4 regions of the Bradyrhizobium sp. USDA 4541 genome follow, and region 4 is predicted to be linked to each of the others. Evidence: riboswitches for the same ligand, from Rfam matches in the RefSeq annotation. Region 4 holds a riboswitch; each other region holds the start of a gene.
The links. A riboswitch is a leader RNA that binds a small molecule or an ion and turns the genes downstream of it on or off. The one in region 4 is predicted to bind cobalamin.

Region 1 (4,211 bases), 1.4 Mb from region 4:
ATGGCGCAGCTCCGCGAGATTGGCGAGCCGCAGCGACGGCAGCGCAGCACGGCCGCGCCGCCAGCCGGCCGCGAAGGCAGCAAGATCGCTGTCGGAAAACGACAACACCACGAGATCGGCCGGATCCTGGCCGAGGTCCCTTGGCGTCGCGGTCTCCTCAAGGCCGCGGCTCTCGCGGAAGACGACGTGCATCAGACACCAAGCCGTGCCCTGATCGCGGCTTCATCGATGTCGGCATGTTCGCCGATCACGACGAGCTTCGACTGCCGCGCCCGGGCGCCCCAGGGCATGTCGAACTGATGCCGCACCCGCTCGCCGACCGATTGCACCAACAGCCGCATCGGCTTGCCTTCGACCGCGATGTAGCCCTTGGCGCGCAGCACGTTCTGCTCGCGCGCCAGCCCCTTGATCGAGGCGACCAGCGCGTCGACATCCGAAACTTCCGGAAGATCGATCACGACGGAATTGAAATCGTCGTGCTCGTGTTCCTCCTCGCCATCGTGATGCGACGGCCGCGCCGCGAGATCGCTTTCCGCCGCCGCCCCGAGCCCGAGGATCACGCGCGCGTCGATCGTGCCGTCGACGACGGGCAACATCGGCACCTCGCGCGGCATCTCGGCCGCGATCACCTCTTTCGCTGCCTTGATCCCCTCCGCCCCCGCGAGGTCCGCCTTGGTCAGCAGCACGATATCGGCACATGCGATCTGGTCCTCGAACACTTCCGACAGCGGCGTCTCGTGGTCGAGATTGTCGTCCGCCGCACGCTGCGCATCCACCGCGGCCGGATCAGGCGCAAAACGGCCGGCGGCGACGGCCTCGGCGTCGGCGAGCGCGATCACGCCGTCGACCGTGATCCGCGAACGGATCTCCGGCCAGTCGAACGCTTTCAGCAGCGGCTTCGGCAGCGCGAGCCCGGAAGTTTCGATCACGATGTGATCGGGCTTCACGTTCCGCGCCAGCAACTGCTCCATCGCCGGGATGAAATCGTCGGCGACGGTGCAGCAGATACAGCCATTGGCGAGTTCGACGATGTTCTCGGCCGGACAATTGGCGTCGGCGCACGACTTCAGGATGTCGCCGTCGACGCCTTCGCTGCCGAATTCGTTGACCAGCACCGCGAGCTTCTTGCCGTTGGCATTGCGGATCAGATGCTGGATCAGTGTCGTCTTGCCGGAGCCGAGAAAGCCGGTCACGACGGTGACCGGAATTTTGGCGAGTGTGGTCATTCTGCGGCCTCCGGCACGACGGGAAGAGGTGGAATGCGGGCGAGCGATTGCTTGCGGAAGATTTCCGGACGGCTGCGCCACGGCACGATGCCGTCGGGCGCCGCCGCATAGGCGGAGGCACCGGCGATCACATCCGCGGCATTATCAGCGGACAGTCGGCCGTAGACATAGGACCAGCGCCCCGGCGCGCTGAGCGCGACCGAGCAACCCTGGCTGCAGGCCGACAGGCATGCGACGGGAACCAGATTGACGTCATCAGGCACGCCGGCCTCGACAAGCGCGGCATGCAGGCGTGCACCGGGCGCGAGCTCACCTTCCGCCGGCGTCTGGCCGGCGCGGCAGGTGATGCAGACATGAAGTGTAACGCTCATCGCCCTTCCTGGATTGACAGCGGGAAGCGATGAGGCACACGAACCGATTTTGGACAGGTTCGTTCCCCGTCGCGGAACACCCCGTCCGCCGGTTTCACAACATGCTGCGTTGGCAGGTCTCCCGGCTTGCGGAGCAGGTTTTACCCTTCGATGCCCACCTTCCCGACTCCGTATGGAATCAGTGGCTTGGGCATCTCTCCGGTCACGGTCGCGGGGGCGGCTGCGCTTCGGGCCCGATTTAGCGGAGCCCTATCGCATTCCCTCTTCGCCTGTCGTAGGACAGGAACCAACGCAGGACCACCATTCGTCCAAGCCTCGCACTTGTCAAGCCGAAGGAATGTGATGACTTCTGATGGAAAGGACGCTGAAGACGGCGCCCTCGGCACCGATCTTTCGCCGGATGCGCGCCACGCGGACAAGATGGCGAAAAAGAAGGCCGCCCGCGACCGCATCATGGCGACCAAGAGCGGTGAAAAGGGCCTGATCATCGTTCATACCGGCGCCGGCAAAGGAAAATCGTCCTCCGCGTTCGGCATGATCGTGCGCTGTGTGGCGCACGGCTTTCCCTGCGCCGTGGTGCAGTTCATCAAGGGCGCCTGGGATACCGGCGAGCGCCGCCTGCTCACCGGGCATTTCGGCGATCTCTGTCAATTTCACGCCATGGGCGAAGGCTTTACCTGGGAGACGCAGGATCGCGCCCGCGACATCGCGGCAGCGCAAGCCGGCTGGGAAAAGGCCAAGCAGCTGATCGCAGACCCGAGCCTGCGCATGGTCGTGCTCGACGAGATCAACATCGCGCTACGCTACGACTACCTCGCGATCGCCGATGTCGTCGACTTCCTGACCACGTCGAAGCCGCCGATGACCCATGTCGTGCTCACCGGGCGCAACGCCAAGGAGGAGCTAATCGAGATTGCCGATCTCGTCACCGAGATGACGCTGGTAAAGCATCCGTTCCGCTCCGGCATCAAGGCCCAGCCGGGCGTCGAGTTCTGACGGGCGTCACGATGGCGCGCGCATTGATGATCCAGGGAGCCGGCTCGGACGTGGGCAAATCGCTCATCGTCGCCGGCCTCGCCCGCGCCGCGAGACGGCGCGGCCTGCGCGTGCTGCCGTTCAAGCCGCAGAACATGTCGAACAACGCCGCCGTGACCGTCGATGGCGGCGAGATCGGCCGCGCACAGGCGTTGCAGGCGCTCGCCGCCGGCGTCGAGCCGCACACCGACATGAACCCGGTGCTGCTGAAGCCCGAGACCGATGTCGGCGCCCAGGTCATCGTGCACGGCAAACGGATCGCCACCGCACGCGCGCGCGAATATGCCGGCATGAAACCATCGCTGATGGGCGCGGTGCTGGAGAGTTTTGCGCGCCTGAAGCAGCGCGCCGATCTGGTGCTGGTCGAGGGCGCCGGCAGTCCCGCCGAGGTTAACTTACGCAAGTCCGATATCGCCAATATGGGTTTTGCGCGCAAAGCCGACGTGCCTGTGGTGCTGGTCGGCGACATCGACCGCGGCGGCGTGATCGCGCAGCTCGTCGGCATCAAGACGGTGATCGACCCTGACGATGCGGCGATGATCCAGGGCTTCGTCATCAACAAATTCCGCGGCGATCCGTCGCTGTTCGATGACGGCTATCGCTTGATCGAAGAGCGCACCACCTGGCGCGGATTTGGCGTGCTGCCCTGGTTCGTCCGCGCCGGCGAGCTTCCGGCCGAAGATGCGCTCGGGCTCGGCGAGGCGCGCAAGCCCGGCCAGTGCAAGATCGCGTTCCTTGCGCTGTCGCGGATTGCCAATTTCGACGACCTCGATCCGCTGAAGCTCGAGCCCGGCGTCGATCTCGTGATGGTACGTCCGGGCGAAGCCATCCCGGGTGATGCGAAGCTCGTCATCCTGCCCGGCTCGAAATCGACCCGCGGCGATCTCGCCTTCCTGCGCGCGCAAGGCTGGGACATCGACCTCCTCGCGCATCATCGCCGCGGCGGCCATGTCCTCGGCCTGTGCGGCGGATACCAGATGCTTGGACACAGCGTCGCCGACCCCGATGGGATCGAAGGTCCTGCCGGCGAAACGCGCGGGCTCGGGCTGCTCGATGTCGCGACCACCATGACCGAACAGAAGACGCTGACGCGCTCCAGCGCGGTGCATGCCGCGACCAGCCAACCGATCAGCGCCTATGAAATCCATATCGGGCGCACCGACGGGCCGGATCGCGCGCGGCCCTTTGCATCACTCGACGGTACGGCTGAGGGCGCGGTCTCCGCAGACGGGCGCGTTCACGGCAGCTATCTGCACGGCCTGTTCGCCTCGGACGAATTTCGCAAGGCGTTCCTTGCACAGCTCGACATCCCCGCGGCGGATCAGACTTACGGCGCCAGGGTCGAGAGCGCGCTCGACGCGCTCGCCGGGCACATCGAGACCCATCTCGATGTCGAAGGCCTGCTCGCGCTGGCGCGTTAAAGCGAGATGATTCCTTCTCACCTCGCCCCGCGTGCGGGGAGAGGTCGGAACGCATCGCTAGATGCGTTCCGGGTGAGGGGGAGTCTCCGCAACCGCAGCTGTCGCCGAATATGCGGATGCGGCCCCTCACCCCAGCCCTCTCCCCGTAAGAACGGGGA
Region 2 (4,211 bases), 380 kb from region 4:
TTGAGCTACACTGAGCCGTGCTTTAGCTTGGGTTCAGATTTACGGCGAATGTCCTCGCCGGCGATCGGACCATCGGCTGTCCTCCCTCCTCCGATGGAAGTCGGCGATGCGTCAGCGTCGCTTCCTCTCAGACTTGACTTTCGCCCGGTCTGCTAACGCGGCCGGGCTTTTTTATGCTCATCCAAAGCTCCGTCCAGACGATCGAGAGCGCAGGTGAATAGAAGCGGATCAGCTTCCGCAAGGAGAGAGAGAGAGAGAGAGAGAGAGAGAGAGAGAGAGCCAAGTGCAGGATCAGTGGCTTGGCCGATCAGATGCTGCGCGCAGTTCGCGGGCGGCGGCGACCATGTTGACCAGCGCCGGGCGAACCTCCTCCCATTTGCGCGTCTTCAGACCACAGTCCGGATTTACCCAGAGCTGCGAATCCTGCAACCGCTGCCGAGCCAATGCGATCAGCTCCTTCATTTCCCCTGCCTCGGGAATGCGGGGAGAGTGGATGTCATATACGCCCGGCCCGATTTGATTGGGATATTTGTAGTTCCTGAACGCGTCGAGCAGCTCCATCTTCGAGCGCGACGTTTCGATCGAGATGACATCCGCGTCCATTGCAGCAATCGCATCGATGATGTCATTGAACTCCGAGTAGCACATATGCGTATGAATCTGCGTTCGATCAGCAACGCCCGATGAGCAGATGCGGAAGCTATCCCCGGCCCACTCAAGATAGGCCGCCCACTCCGATCGACGCAAGGGTAATCCTTCGCGGAGTGCAGCTTCGTCGATCTGAATCATGGTCGCCCCGGCTGTCTCGAGATCGCGCACTTCGTCTCGGATCGCGAGCGCAATCTGGCGGCAGACCTCGCCTCTTGGAATATCATCGCGAACAAACGACCAGTTCAAGATCGTTACCGGTCCGGTCAACATTGCCTTCACCGGCTTGCCGGTCAGTGACTGCGCGTAGCGCCACCAGTCGACGGTGATCGGCTTTGGCCGCAAAACATCTCCGAATAGGATCGGTGGCCTGACACAGCGCGAGCCATAGGATTGCACCCAACCATTCCTGGTAAATGCGAAGCCGGCGAGTTGCTCGCCGAAGTACTGCACCATATCATTGCGCTCAAACTCGCCATGTACGAGGACGTCCAGACCGATGTCCTCTTGCCAGCGTATAGCGCGCGCAGTCTCCTCCTTGAGGAATTTGTCATATTGCTCGTCGCTGATCGCGCCTCGCGCGTGTGCCGCACGGGCATTACGGACCTCTATAGTCTGCGGGAACGATCCGATCGTCGTGGTAGGAAAAGCCGGTAGTGCGAAGCGCTTGCGTTGGATCTCGGCACGACGGACAAATGGGCTGGCGCGCCGGCGCATGGTTTGGTCGATAGCTTTCATCCGCACAGCGAGATTGGCATCACGAATCTTCGGCGAAGTTCGGCGGGCGGTCGCGGCACGTTGCGATTCCGCAACAGCTTCCGCAACGTTCTGGTCACCTGCGAGCGCTTGCGCCAGGATCGCAAGCTCACGCATCTTCTGAACCGAGAAAGCAAGCCAGCTCTTGACATCGGAAGCGAGCCCGATCTCGAGTTCAACATCGACCGGCACATGAAGCAGCGAGCAGGATGGAGCGATCTGGACACGGTGCCTGTCTAGCTTCGCAACGGCGGGCTCCAGCTGCTGGCGGAGTACCGACAGATCCGACCGCCACACATTTCGTCCGTCGATGACACCAAGCGACATGATGAGATCGCGTCGGCGGGCAGCTATAATCCGCTCCAACAGCTTCGGCGCGCGAACTAGATCCGCATGCAGTCCGGCAACGGGCATGTTCAACGCCGTATCCAGATTGTCGCCGAGATCGCCAAAATAGCTGGCGACCATGATCTTGACGTCAGGGGCCTCCGTGGTGAGCCGGTCATAGGCGTGCAGCAAAGATTTTCGCGAATCCTCATCCAAATCAAGGGCCAGGCAGGGCTCGTCGCATTGAACCCAGTCTGCTCCCCGTTTGGCCAGTTCTTGCAGAACCTCGACATAGACCGGTATCAGGTCATCCAGGAGCGACAGGGGCCGGAACGCAGGATCCGCACTCTTGCCAAGCTTCAAGAATGTGACCGGCCCGATCAGGACAGGGCGGGTCTGGAACCCAAGGGCCTTGGCTTCCTCGTACTCCTCGACAGGCTTGCGAGAGGACAGCCGGAACGTCTGTCCCCGATGAAATTCAGGGACCATGTAGTGGTAGTTGGTGTCGAACCACTTGGTCATCTCCTGTGCGGGCGCGCCATATCCGCCCGATCCGTGGCTGCAACTCGCAGTCTGGCGGTCCCACTGTGAACCGCGGGCCATCTCGAAGTACGTCTTGAGTGAAACCGGTTCGGTTTTCGAGGCGTAGATTTCCGGGATGGCACCAACCATGACGGAGGTGTCGAGCACCTGGTCGTACAACGAGAAATCGTTGGACGGAATGACGGTGACACCGAGGGATCTTTGGCGAGCCCAGTTCGCAGCACGCAGGCCAGCTGCGTCCTCGAGCAATTGCTGTTCGCTGATTGCGCCGGCCCAGTAACTTTCGAGCGCGCGTTTGAGCTCGCGCCTCGGACCGATCCGAGGCGTTCCAAGCGTAGCAACCGGAAGGGAGAGAAGAGACATAGCGCTAACCCCGTAGTTGGGGGCAAAGGCCATGGCGGACGCAAGCAGGATCGCCCGAGCGGCGGCTGCTTGGCGCACCACCGGGACACCCCGCCCGTGGACGTATATTGGTCGAGGCAGGTCTCCTGGCTCGCGGGTCATCGCCGCTGTCCGGCCTTCCCGAAGCCGCACCGGCTTCAGTGACATTGTTGGACAGCGGCTCGCCGCTTACAGTTGCGGGGGCAGCGCCGGCCTGTTCACCGGCTTCCCTCTTAGCTCCGGATCCAGCAGGACCGGAGAACCTCTACGATTTGAATTATCGGCAACAGACCTCTTCCGTCAACCTCTCAGATGACTCTCTCACGTCAATGCTGCCATCGGTGACTCAAATGGCCATTTAACGTCGAAAGTTGACCACGACTGGAAGCTCTCTCCAATATATGTGCCGAAAGAATTGTCGAAGGCGCAAGTCGCGGCGCTTCCAGCGTGCCGGCGTCCTGGCTCTCGACAGCCAAGAACCGCCGCCAGGGGCAAAACAGCTGCACAAGCTTCATCAGCATACCCGGCGCGCATGTTGATCTACGAGCCAACCAATACTGGTAGGCGACTTGCGGCCTCCGATGCCGATAATACTCGGGCACGCACATCGATTCGCCTCAACGAACGCTGGGAGGCCCGCAATGAAGAAAATGGCTGTTTGGAGCGCGGTCGGCGTCTTTGCTGTCACCGTCTTTGCGATCGGCCTATTCGGGTGATTGGTGAAAGCGTTCATGAATCAACCCGACAGACAGATGCTCTCGAGAATGTTGAGCAACGCGAGAGGAAATTAGCGCGACTTGATCGTTTCTCGCTTGCCGGCCGCCGCGACTGGAAACAGCGGCTCATCCGACCATGAATGCGTAGCCGAGGCCGCTGGACGATTGACAAGATCGAACCATCGTGCGCGTAGGCAGAAACGCGCGCGCCATATCATTTGCCTGCCTGACGACGCGCTTCCGAACGATTCCGCGCGCCCGGCGGTGACGAGCGACTTTTGCTTATCGTCAATTACGAGCCGATAGAGATCGGCTGATAGAGATCGCAGGGCGTTCGGGTGAGCACACCGGACCGGACGGTCCAACAGCTTTCAAAGGTGCCTCCCGATTTCTCATCCGTAAATCGGCAGCGGCCTTCGCCTGCGCCTCGAAGATCTGTGCGACAAAAGCTGAACCGGCCTACGCGGATCGGCGGAATGGAAACATAGAAACGAATGCAGGTCGGAAAGCGGACAAATACTGCACAAATCCGGCGCGATTTGCCGGCTATTTCCTGGCACGAAGGATGCAAGCTCAAGGGTGCCCAGGCTTCTCCTCTTGGGCAGGTCCAGCACAGCAAATTGAGGTTGTGGCTGGCCCACTGAAGTTAGCGGCGCGTGACATCGAGGGGACAGCGCCTGCTCGCGCGGGACATCGGCAGGCGCCCGTGTCACGTTGCCGCTAACTTCTTCCAATCGAGGATAGCATTGAAGGCTGCCCGCTTTGACGTGTGGATGAAAAACCGATGGTTCGGCCGTTATGAAGAGAATGTCTGCAAGAGGCTTGCTCTGTCTCTGTCAA
Region 3 (4,211 bases), 6.3 Mb from region 4:
CGTTCGAGGTCACCGCGTAAGCCTTGTCGAACAGGTTGTAGACGCGGAACGCGACCGTGGTGCGGTTATCCGGCTTCCACCTGACGCCGCCATTGACCACATTGTAGCCCGGACGCAGCTGAGTGTTGGCAAGATCGGAGTACATCGCACCGACGATCTGCACGCCGCCATAGACCGACCAGTTGGGCGCGAAATCCCAGGTCAGCCAGACATTCGAGACCTGCTGCGGCACGTTGACCGGGACATTGCCGTTGAAGCTGACGATCTTGCCGCCGACCACCTGGCTGTTGTTGTCGTATCTGGCGCGCAACAGCGCAAGATTGGCGTCGACGCGCCAGCCGTCGTTCAGCGCGAGCCCGATCGATCCTTCGACCCCGCGGGATGATTGCTGGCCGATCTGCAATGCCACGCCGCCGGTAGGGTTGCCGGGATCGGGAATCGTGAGCCCGGTCTTGACGATCTCGTAGGCAGCCAGCGTCCACTCGCCGCGGCCGCCCCAGAACGACTGCTTGACCCCGATCTCGGTCTGCTTGCCGGTCGCAAGCTGGAATGTCTTCTGCGTGGTCGACAGTGAGATCAGATTGCTGACCGGATCGACGCCGACCGCGTACTGGCCATAGAACGCGAGGTTCTTGATCGGCTCGTAAACGAGGCCCGCGCGCCAGCTGGTGCCCGATAGCGTCGTCTCAAAACTGTTTGCCGGCGTCTTGTAGTCGGTGCGGTCCACTTCGGGGCGATCATACCTGACCCCGGTCACCAGCGACAACTGATCGTTCAGCGAGAGCCGATCCTCGGCGAACAGCGCGTATTGATTGACGATCGCGTTGAAGCCCCGCGTGGTCGCCGTCGTCGTGGCGAAGAACGATCCGGGATCGAACACATAAGGATTGACCGACGACGCGCCGCCATAGGGCGAGTTGTTGGTATGGGTGAAGTCGATCCGGTTGACGTCGAACCCGGCGACGACCTGGTTCGCAAGGCCGAACACGTGGCCGCTGAAGGTCGTATCCATCCGGTTGCCGAGCTGCTTCTGGTCGTGGAAGATCTCGATATAGCTCGTGCGATCGATCAGCTGGGTCTTCGGATTCCAGGTGTAGTTCTCGATGTCGCGCCAGTGCCGCTCGCTGGTCAGGTAATACAGCGTGTTGTTGACCTTGATGCCGTCGGCGACGTCCCACTCGGTCTTGAACCGGGTCCAGCTGTCCTGATAGCGGATCGCGCTGTCCGCTGCATTGTAGTTCTTGAAGCGCAGCGCGTCCTGGATCGAGCCGTTGATCAGCGGCGTGCCGAAATAGCGCGACGGGCTGCGGTCGCCGTAGTCTTCCGACAGCGTGAAGGCGAGATTGTCCGACGCCTGCACCCGCACGGCAGCGGAGACCATCGCGTTCGAGGTCTTGTCGCGATCGACCCAGCCGTCCGACATGTTGCCTGTGGCATTGACGCGGTACGACACATTGGGATTGATCGGACCGGTGCTGTCCACCGAGAGCCGCCGCGTCATGTTGCTGTCGAGCGAAACCTCGGCCTCGTTAGTGGGCGTATTGAGCGGTTTCTTCGGGATCACATTGATGACGCCGCCGATCGCGCCTTCGCCGTACAGCACCGAGGCCGGACCGCGCAGCACTTCGATGCGTTGCGTCGACCAGGTGTCGTAGGGGAACGTTAGCGTGCCGGAACCGATATAGAAGCGCGTGCCGTCATACAGCGTCATCACCGAGTTGCTGCCGGCAAAGCCGCGGGTGCTGAACGACAGGCCGCCGTTGCCGGGTGCCGGCGTTGCGACGAACCCGGCCGCATCCTGGGTGACGGCATCGAGCACATTATGCTGGCCGCGTTCGGCGATGGTCTGCGCCGTGATGATCTCGACGCTTGCCGGCGTCTGCAGCGGCGTCAGGTTGAGACGACTGCCGGTGCCGCCCTGCGTGGTGGCATTGAGCGTCGGCGATGCCGATCCCGGTACGCCCGACGCCGCGACGCGCGGGGCGTTGCCGGCTGTTGCAGGCCTCGGCCGTGGCCGCGCCGCAGCGGTCATGTCACGGCTGCGCGCCGCAGGCTTCGGCTTTGCCGCAGCGGAAGGCGCGACCTCAATCGGATCGAGTCTGGTTGGTGGCGGCGTTTGTGCCGAGCCTTCGACCGGCAACAACAATGATGACAGGGAGCAGAGAAGACCGAGGCGCCATTTGCGCGCAACGGGAGAGGACGGAGACATGAAAAGGACTCGCGGTAACGTGGCACGTCACCGCGAACGTGGACTGGCGCATTGCCAAAAAAGGCAGTGCTCCGATCCCACCAGGACGCCCCCGCCCGATGTGCTCGCGTGTGACCACGACTGACGGCAGGTCTCCTGGCTCACGGGTCATCGCCTGTCGACGCCTTCCCGGGCCTGATGGCCCAGTGGCAAATTGACGAAAGGCTCGCCGTTTACAGTTGCGGGGACAGCTGCGGCATTGGGGTTACCCTCGCACCGCATTCCCTTTTGATCCCCGAAGGGAACCGTCGGCAAAAACGATAGGTGCTGGCTGCAGAGCTGTCAATTCGATGCGATTGTCGCAGACCTGCTTTGCGGGTGATGCTGCGGCGATGACACAGCGACGTCGAGGGCTGACGCCGAAAAGCAACCCGTCATCCTGAGAGCCTGACTGAAAAATGGGTGAGTGATCTCAGTGGGGTGTGATTCCATCGGATTTGCAAAGATTCGAGGGAGAGCACGATGCCCTGGACCAAGATCACTCGGGAGCAATATCGGCGGGACGATCTGCGTTATGCAAGCGATATGACCGATGCGGAGTGGGCGGTGATCAGACGCCTGTTGCCGCGAGCGAACCGGCGCGGCCGGCCGCGTAAGACGGAGCTGCGTCGTGTGATCGAAGCGATCCTCTATATCGTTTCGACCGGCTGCCAGTGGCGGGCGTTGCCGCAGGAGTTCCCGCCCTATTCGACGGTGCAGGGCTATTTTTATAGATGGCGGGATACAGGCCGGTGGCAGAGGATTGTCAGCGTGCTTGTCCGCCGGGCGCGAAAAAAGCTTGGACGGACACCGAAGCCGACGGCAGCCGTGATCGACAGTCAAAGTGCGCCAACCACGCAAGCTGGCGGACCGCGCGGCTACGATGCAGGCAAGCGCATCTACGGCCGCAAGCGGCACATCGTGACGGATACCAATGGCCTCCTCCTCGGGGTTCATGTTCATCCGGCCAACGTTCAGGACTGCCATGGCGCCGTACCGCTGCTGAAGAACGTGCGGATGAACTTCCCCCGGCTGCGCCACGTCTTTGCCGACCGGATCTACCGCGGAAATCAACTCCTCGACGCGCTCTCAGACTGCGGTCCATGGACTGTCGAGATCGTCGAGCGGCCCCAAGGCGTCAAAGGCTTCCAGCTTCTGCCGAGGCGGTGGGTGGTTGAACGCACATTCGCTTGGTTCGGCAGATGCCGCCGCCTCGCCAAGGACTTCGAGGCGACGGTGGCAACCGAAGCTGCCTGGCTGCTGATTGCACACATCAGGCTCCTGACCCGCAGACTCGCGGCTGCAGCTAAGGTTGGGTGATTTATGAGTCAGACTCTGAGGAGCGCGGCACGCGCGTCTCGAAGGATGCACGGCCCGGCTGGTGGCCGATTCATCCTTCGAGACGCTGCTTCCCTCGCACCTCAGTATGACGGGAAACGTAGGTTCGCGTCACTGAGCCTCGACGCATCCCTGCATCACCTCATCAATCTCCGCGCGCGACAGCGCACCCATCTCGGCGATGAACACGATGCGCGTGCGCGGCACGCCGGGCGACGGCACGCCGCCCGCAGCCAAGGTCGCGCGGCCGCCGGCGAGTTGAAACACGGTCAGCCGCCCGGGCTGCTCCACCGTCTCGAACAATCCCTTCGCCCGCGCCAGCTTCGGCGCCAGTCTGCCGATCGCCTGCTGCAAGCGCGGCAGCACGACGGGCCACTCCGAGGTCCAGCTCAGCGTCTCGAAGCGATCGGACGCCGGCCGTCGCGGCGCGGTCTCGCGCGGAGCCGGCACATGATCGAGGTCCGCCGGGAACAGCAGCGCGGCCGGCACCTCGCCATGCAAGGCATCCACCACCACGGCCGCCGGACGCACCGCGCGCACGGCGTCGCGGATCGCGGCGCACGCAGCGGCGTCAGTCAGATCGACCTTGCTCAGCGCCACCACATCCGCCGCCCGGAGCTGCGAGCGCAGCAGCGCATCGTTCAGC
Region 4 (4,211 bases):
AGCCGAGCGGAACCTCCTCGCCCATCCAATGGGTCTGCTGCTGACGCTTCCAGAACTCGTAAGCCCAGCCATAGCGATCAACGTCATAGCTTCCGGTCGAGTCCAGGAGGCCGACCCGTCCCTTGCCGATCAACGTGCGCGGATCGACAGCCGAGAGGTCAATCACTGACATGCAAGGCACTCCTCATAGTCGGTGCGCTGCGGCTGCGGTCGTTCCGCCTCGTCACGGCCGCTGATTTTGCCGGCGAACGCTGCGCGCGAGATCGACTTCGAACGGCAGTAATAGAGGCTTTTCAATCCGCGCTCCCATGCCGTCCAATGCAGCATATGGAGATCCCACTTATCGACGTCGGCCGCCAGATAGAGGTTGATCGATTGACTCTGGCAGATGAACGGCGCGCGGTCGGCGGCGAGCTCGATGATCCAGCGCTGGTCAATCTCGAAAGCGGTGCGAAAGATCGCTTTCTCGTGCTCCGAGAGGATGTCGAGATGAGCGACCGATCCCTCGTGCGCTATGATCGACTGCCATATCGCCGGGGTGTTGGCGCCCTTGGCCGTGAGTACCCTGGCGAGATGCGGATTGCGCACCGAGATGGCGCCAGACAATGTCTTATGGGTGTAAATGTTGGCCGGGACTGGCTCGATGCAAGCGCTCGTGCCGCCGCAGATAATGCTGATCGAGGCGGTCGGCGCAATTGCGATCTTATGGCTGAATCGCGCCATCACGCCGCGTTCCAGCGCATCCGGGCAAGGGCCGCGCTCGCGAGCGAGCGTCACCGACGCCGCGTCGGCATCCCGCCGGATTTTCCGGAACATGTTCAGATTGAACGACTTGGCCAGGACGCTCTCCATCGGAATGCCCTTGGCCTGAAGGAACGAGTGGAAGCCCATGACGCCTAGGCCGACGGAGCGCTCGCGTAGGGCAGCATAGCGGGCACGCCTCATGCCCTCCGGCGCCACCGTGATGAAGTGGGTGAGCACGTTGTCAAGGAAACGCATGATGTCTTCGATGAAGCCCGGCTCCTCGCTCCACCGGTCCCATGTCTCGAGATTGAGCGATGAGAGACAGCACACCGCGGTGCGCTCCTCGTCGCGATGATCGATGCCGGTCGGCAGGGTAATTTCGCTGCACAAATTGGAGGTCGAGACCTTGAGGCCGAGGTCGCGCTGGTGCTTGGGAAGGGCGCGGTTCACGGTGTCGATGAACAAGAGATAAGGCTCGCCGGTCTGCAGCCGGTTCTCGAGGATACGTTGCCACAGCTGGCGAGCGTCGATCTCGCGAACCATTTCGCTGGTCTTTGGACTGCGAAGCGCGAACGCTGTCCCGGCTCGCACGGCATGCATAAATTCGTCAGTAACGTTGATGCCGTGATGCAGGTTGAGGCTCTTACGATTGAAGTCGCCGGACGCCTTCCGGATCTCAAGGAACTCCTCTATCTCGGGATGTTGGACATCGAGATAGACTGCCGCCGAGCCGCGCCGCAACGAGCCTTGACTGATCGCCAGCGTCAGGCCGTCCATGACGTGGATAAACGGGATGATGCCCGAGGTGACACCGCCCTTAACCTTCTCGCCGATCGAGCGAACATTCCCCCAGTAGGTACCGATGCCGCCGCCGTTGGAGGCAAGCCAGACGTTCTCGTTCCAGGCGCCGACAATACCTTCGAGCGAATCCGAGACCGAATTGAGGAAGCATGAAATGGGTAGACCACGCAAGCTGCCGCCATTCGAGAGCACCGGCGTCGCCGGCATGAACCACAGTCGGGACATTGCATCATATAGACGCTGAGCATGTGCAACATCGTCCGCAAACGCGCACGATACCCGCGCAAACATGTCCTGGACGCCTTCGCCCGCGAGCAGATAACGGTCGGTCAATGTCAGCTTGCCGAACGATGTCAGGAGGCTGTCGCGCGATCGATCAAGTGCAAGGTCGGACGGCTTTGGAGCTGGCGCGAGGGGACGCGGCAGCGGGGCCAGCGATGGAGGCGGCGCAACAGACCGCTGAAGCGGGGCAAGCGCTGCCTGTGCTTGCGCTGCCCGCACACTGGATGGTGTAACGAGATGACCCTGCTGATCGAAATCAAAAGACGGCGACATCGGCAACCCCGCGATGTTTGGAGCCGGGGCCACGGACGACTTGCAGGAGACAAACGTCCCTCAGTGCAAGCGCTCCACCGGGGCACCCCGCCCGAGGACGTTTGTTCTGTCGCGGCAGGTCTCCTGGCTTGCGGGTCGCTGCGGCTGTCGACCTTCCCGGCGCGTTTCTGCGCCAGTGGCCCATGATGACAACCGCTCACCGCTTACAGTTGCGGGGGCAGCCCCGGAGTAGCCGTTCGGCGCACCGGGTTCCCTCTTAGCTTCCTGTCCTACAAGATAAAGGATGGAAGAACCATGACAGATCTACATCTAGGCGTCACTTGCCGAGATTCGTCAAGTCTCGTTTGGGGTACATCAAGTCAGAAGAGGACACCGCGAAGTCAATGAATGGAGTGGCCGACGCCGAGCACCGGTATGTTCCGCTATCCATATACGTCCACCTGTGGCTGTTCAGGCAAATCAATCCAGAAATCCGGCCGACCATTCATCAGTCTATGCTGATCTGGAACGTAGATCCTACCAAAGGCTCTGAGACCGTTTTTTTCCGTTCCGATGAGTATGAGCGGATCTTCAGCTCAAGATCTTCGAAGCTATCAGCGTCAACGATCCAGATGAAATCGTGTCTAAGGCGCTGGAAAGCTATCATGGACGTAGCCGACGCAGTCAGCTCCTCGACACACGACGCTCCCCGTGCGATCTCGCTGCTCGAACGGCTGACGGCCCTGAAGAACACGAAAGCTCATCGAGCTCGCAGCGGCTAAGCCGCTGTAAGCGCGACGAAACCGGCTCCCTTCGTGAATTTACCGTCGGCGCAAGCCTTGTCTCACAATGAAGGAGCAAGTCCGCGGCGGCGCGTCCCACCGAGATCGCCTTGTCAATATCTTTCTAGCTAGTATAGCTGCTGTTCGGCGCGCATAGCAGATCGATTTGGTCGCGGCGCATCTAGGTCGCCGCCCTTCTGATCAATTCGGCACGTGCCCGGTGCATGTTTGTAGCGAACCAATTGTCTGGCCCATTCTCGCGATCTGCCGATAAAGGCTTCGCCTACTGTTCGGTGCCCAAAGAAGCCAGGTTGGTCCTACTCGGCCGCGTCCATCAGGATTTCCGGATCGTCGCGCCTCTCATCGCGCCCCAGAGCAATCTTCGCAACACGCGAAAGCCTCCAGGGCCGTGCTGGATCACGCCCGACGCGCTTGAATCGTACCCGACGTCATGTTGCAGGATTCGGCGCAAGCCACGACTGTTTGGCAAACAAGCTTGGCATTTCGGACGCGATCGGAACAACGTATGTCGCCTCTGGGCGGTCCCATGTCGGCGATTGACTGCTCGGTCCGGCGACACGGAGATGATGTGGTCCTCAGGATCGAGCACCTCCCGGAGCCCTATTTGCGGCTCTCCTCGACAACATCAAGAGCTGTCGAGCTGACGTGTTTCTGGAGGAAAGGAGGATGCTAGGCGCAGACATGGTGGTAGGCGGCAATCGACACCCAGAGAGAGGAGCGCCGGACTGGTCCTCCTGTACCCTGTTGTCGAAACCAGCGTGGCAAAGCACGGGCTTCATTCAAGGCATCTCGCCCAACGTCCAAACTCCGGTTGCGATCGTTTCAGGCAAGGCGCGACGCCGCGTTAGCTGCGCTCGATCTGCGGCAATTGCCTGCTCCGGCACCTGAAAGGACCAGATACATGACGGCATACCCTAGGGTCTTACAAGAGTTGCGTGTGGTTGAGCCCGGCCATCGGGTATTGGAGATAACCACGACCACCGGCTGCATCGTCAGATGTTCTTATTGCTCCCAGGACAAGTTTGCAGATCGCCAAAGGCCCGTATCCCAAGCCAAGCATCTGGGTGTTCAGGATTTCAAGCAATGTCTCTCACGCGTACCGACAGCTACTGGCATTAGTTTTTCCGGATATTCGGAACCCTGGTTGCATCCGCATTGCAGCACGATGGTTGAGCATGCTTACGCACGCGGCCACGACGTCCGGATCTTCACGACCCTTGTTGGAATGAACGGGACTGACGTTCGACGCCTGCAAATGCTCCGGTTCAAGACTTTCGTCGTGCACGTTCCCGACGACGGCACTTATATGAACAGCCGCCTCGTCGGAAA

Region 1: linked by a shared signal. The riboswitch ahead of J2R80_RS35520 (DUF1636 domain-containing protein) and the one ahead of J2R80_RS41325 (ribonucleoside-diphosphate reductase subunit alpha) in region 4 are both predicted to bind cobalamin.
Region 2: linked by a shared signal. The riboswitch ahead of metE (5-methyltetrahydropteroyltriglutamate--homocysteine S-methyltransferase) and the one ahead of J2R80_RS41325 (ribonucleoside-diphosphate reductase subunit alpha) in region 4 are both predicted to bind cobalamin.
Region 3: linked by a shared signal. The riboswitch ahead of J2R80_RS11335 (TonB-dependent receptor) and the one ahead of J2R80_RS41325 (ribonucleoside-diphosphate reductase subunit alpha) in region 4 are both predicted to bind cobalamin.

Annotation. Positions count from the first base shown of each region.
Region 1 is NZ_JALJZF010000001.1:7,353,189-7,357,399, forward strand. Features, by position in the region: gene cobN (cobaltochelatase subunit CobN) at 1-192, opposite strand, end outside; gene cobW (cobalamin biosynthesis protein CobW) at 192-1,226, opposite strand; gene J2R80_RS35520 (DUF1636 domain-containing protein) at 1,223-1,597, opposite strand; cobalamin riboswitch at 1,691-1,903, opposite strand; gene cobO (cob(I)yrinic acid a,c-diamide adenosyltransferase) at 1,940-2,593, shown strand; gene J2R80_RS35530 (cobyric acid synthase) at 2,605-4,053, shown strand.
Region 2 is NZ_JALJZF010000001.1:8,361,493-8,365,703, forward strand. Features, by position in the region: gene metE (5-methyltetrahydropteroyltriglutamate--homocysteine S-methyltransferase) at 292-2,637, opposite strand; cobalamin riboswitch at 2,735-2,937, opposite strand; gene J2R80_RS40015 (nodulate formation efficiency C protein) at 4,170-4,211, shown strand, end outside.
Region 3 is NZ_JALJZF010000001.1:2,431,280-2,435,490, reverse strand. Features, by position in the region: gene J2R80_RS11335 (TonB-dependent receptor) at 1-2,209, opposite strand, end outside; cobalamin riboswitch at 2,317-2,513, opposite strand; gene J2R80_RS11330 (IS5 family transposase) at 2,711-3,547, shown strand; gene J2R80_RS11325 (GTP-binding protein) at 3,677-4,211, opposite strand, start outside.
Region 4 is NZ_JALJZF010000001.1:8,745,027-8,749,237, forward strand. Features, by position in the region: gene J2R80_RS41320 (ribonucleotide-diphosphate reductase subunit beta) at 1-133, opposite strand, end outside; gene J2R80_RS41325 (ribonucleoside-diphosphate reductase subunit alpha) at 163-2,100, opposite strand; cobalamin riboswitch at 2,196-2,412, opposite strand; gene J2R80_RS41330 (radical SAM/SPASM domain-containing protein) at 3,784-4,211, shown strand, end outside.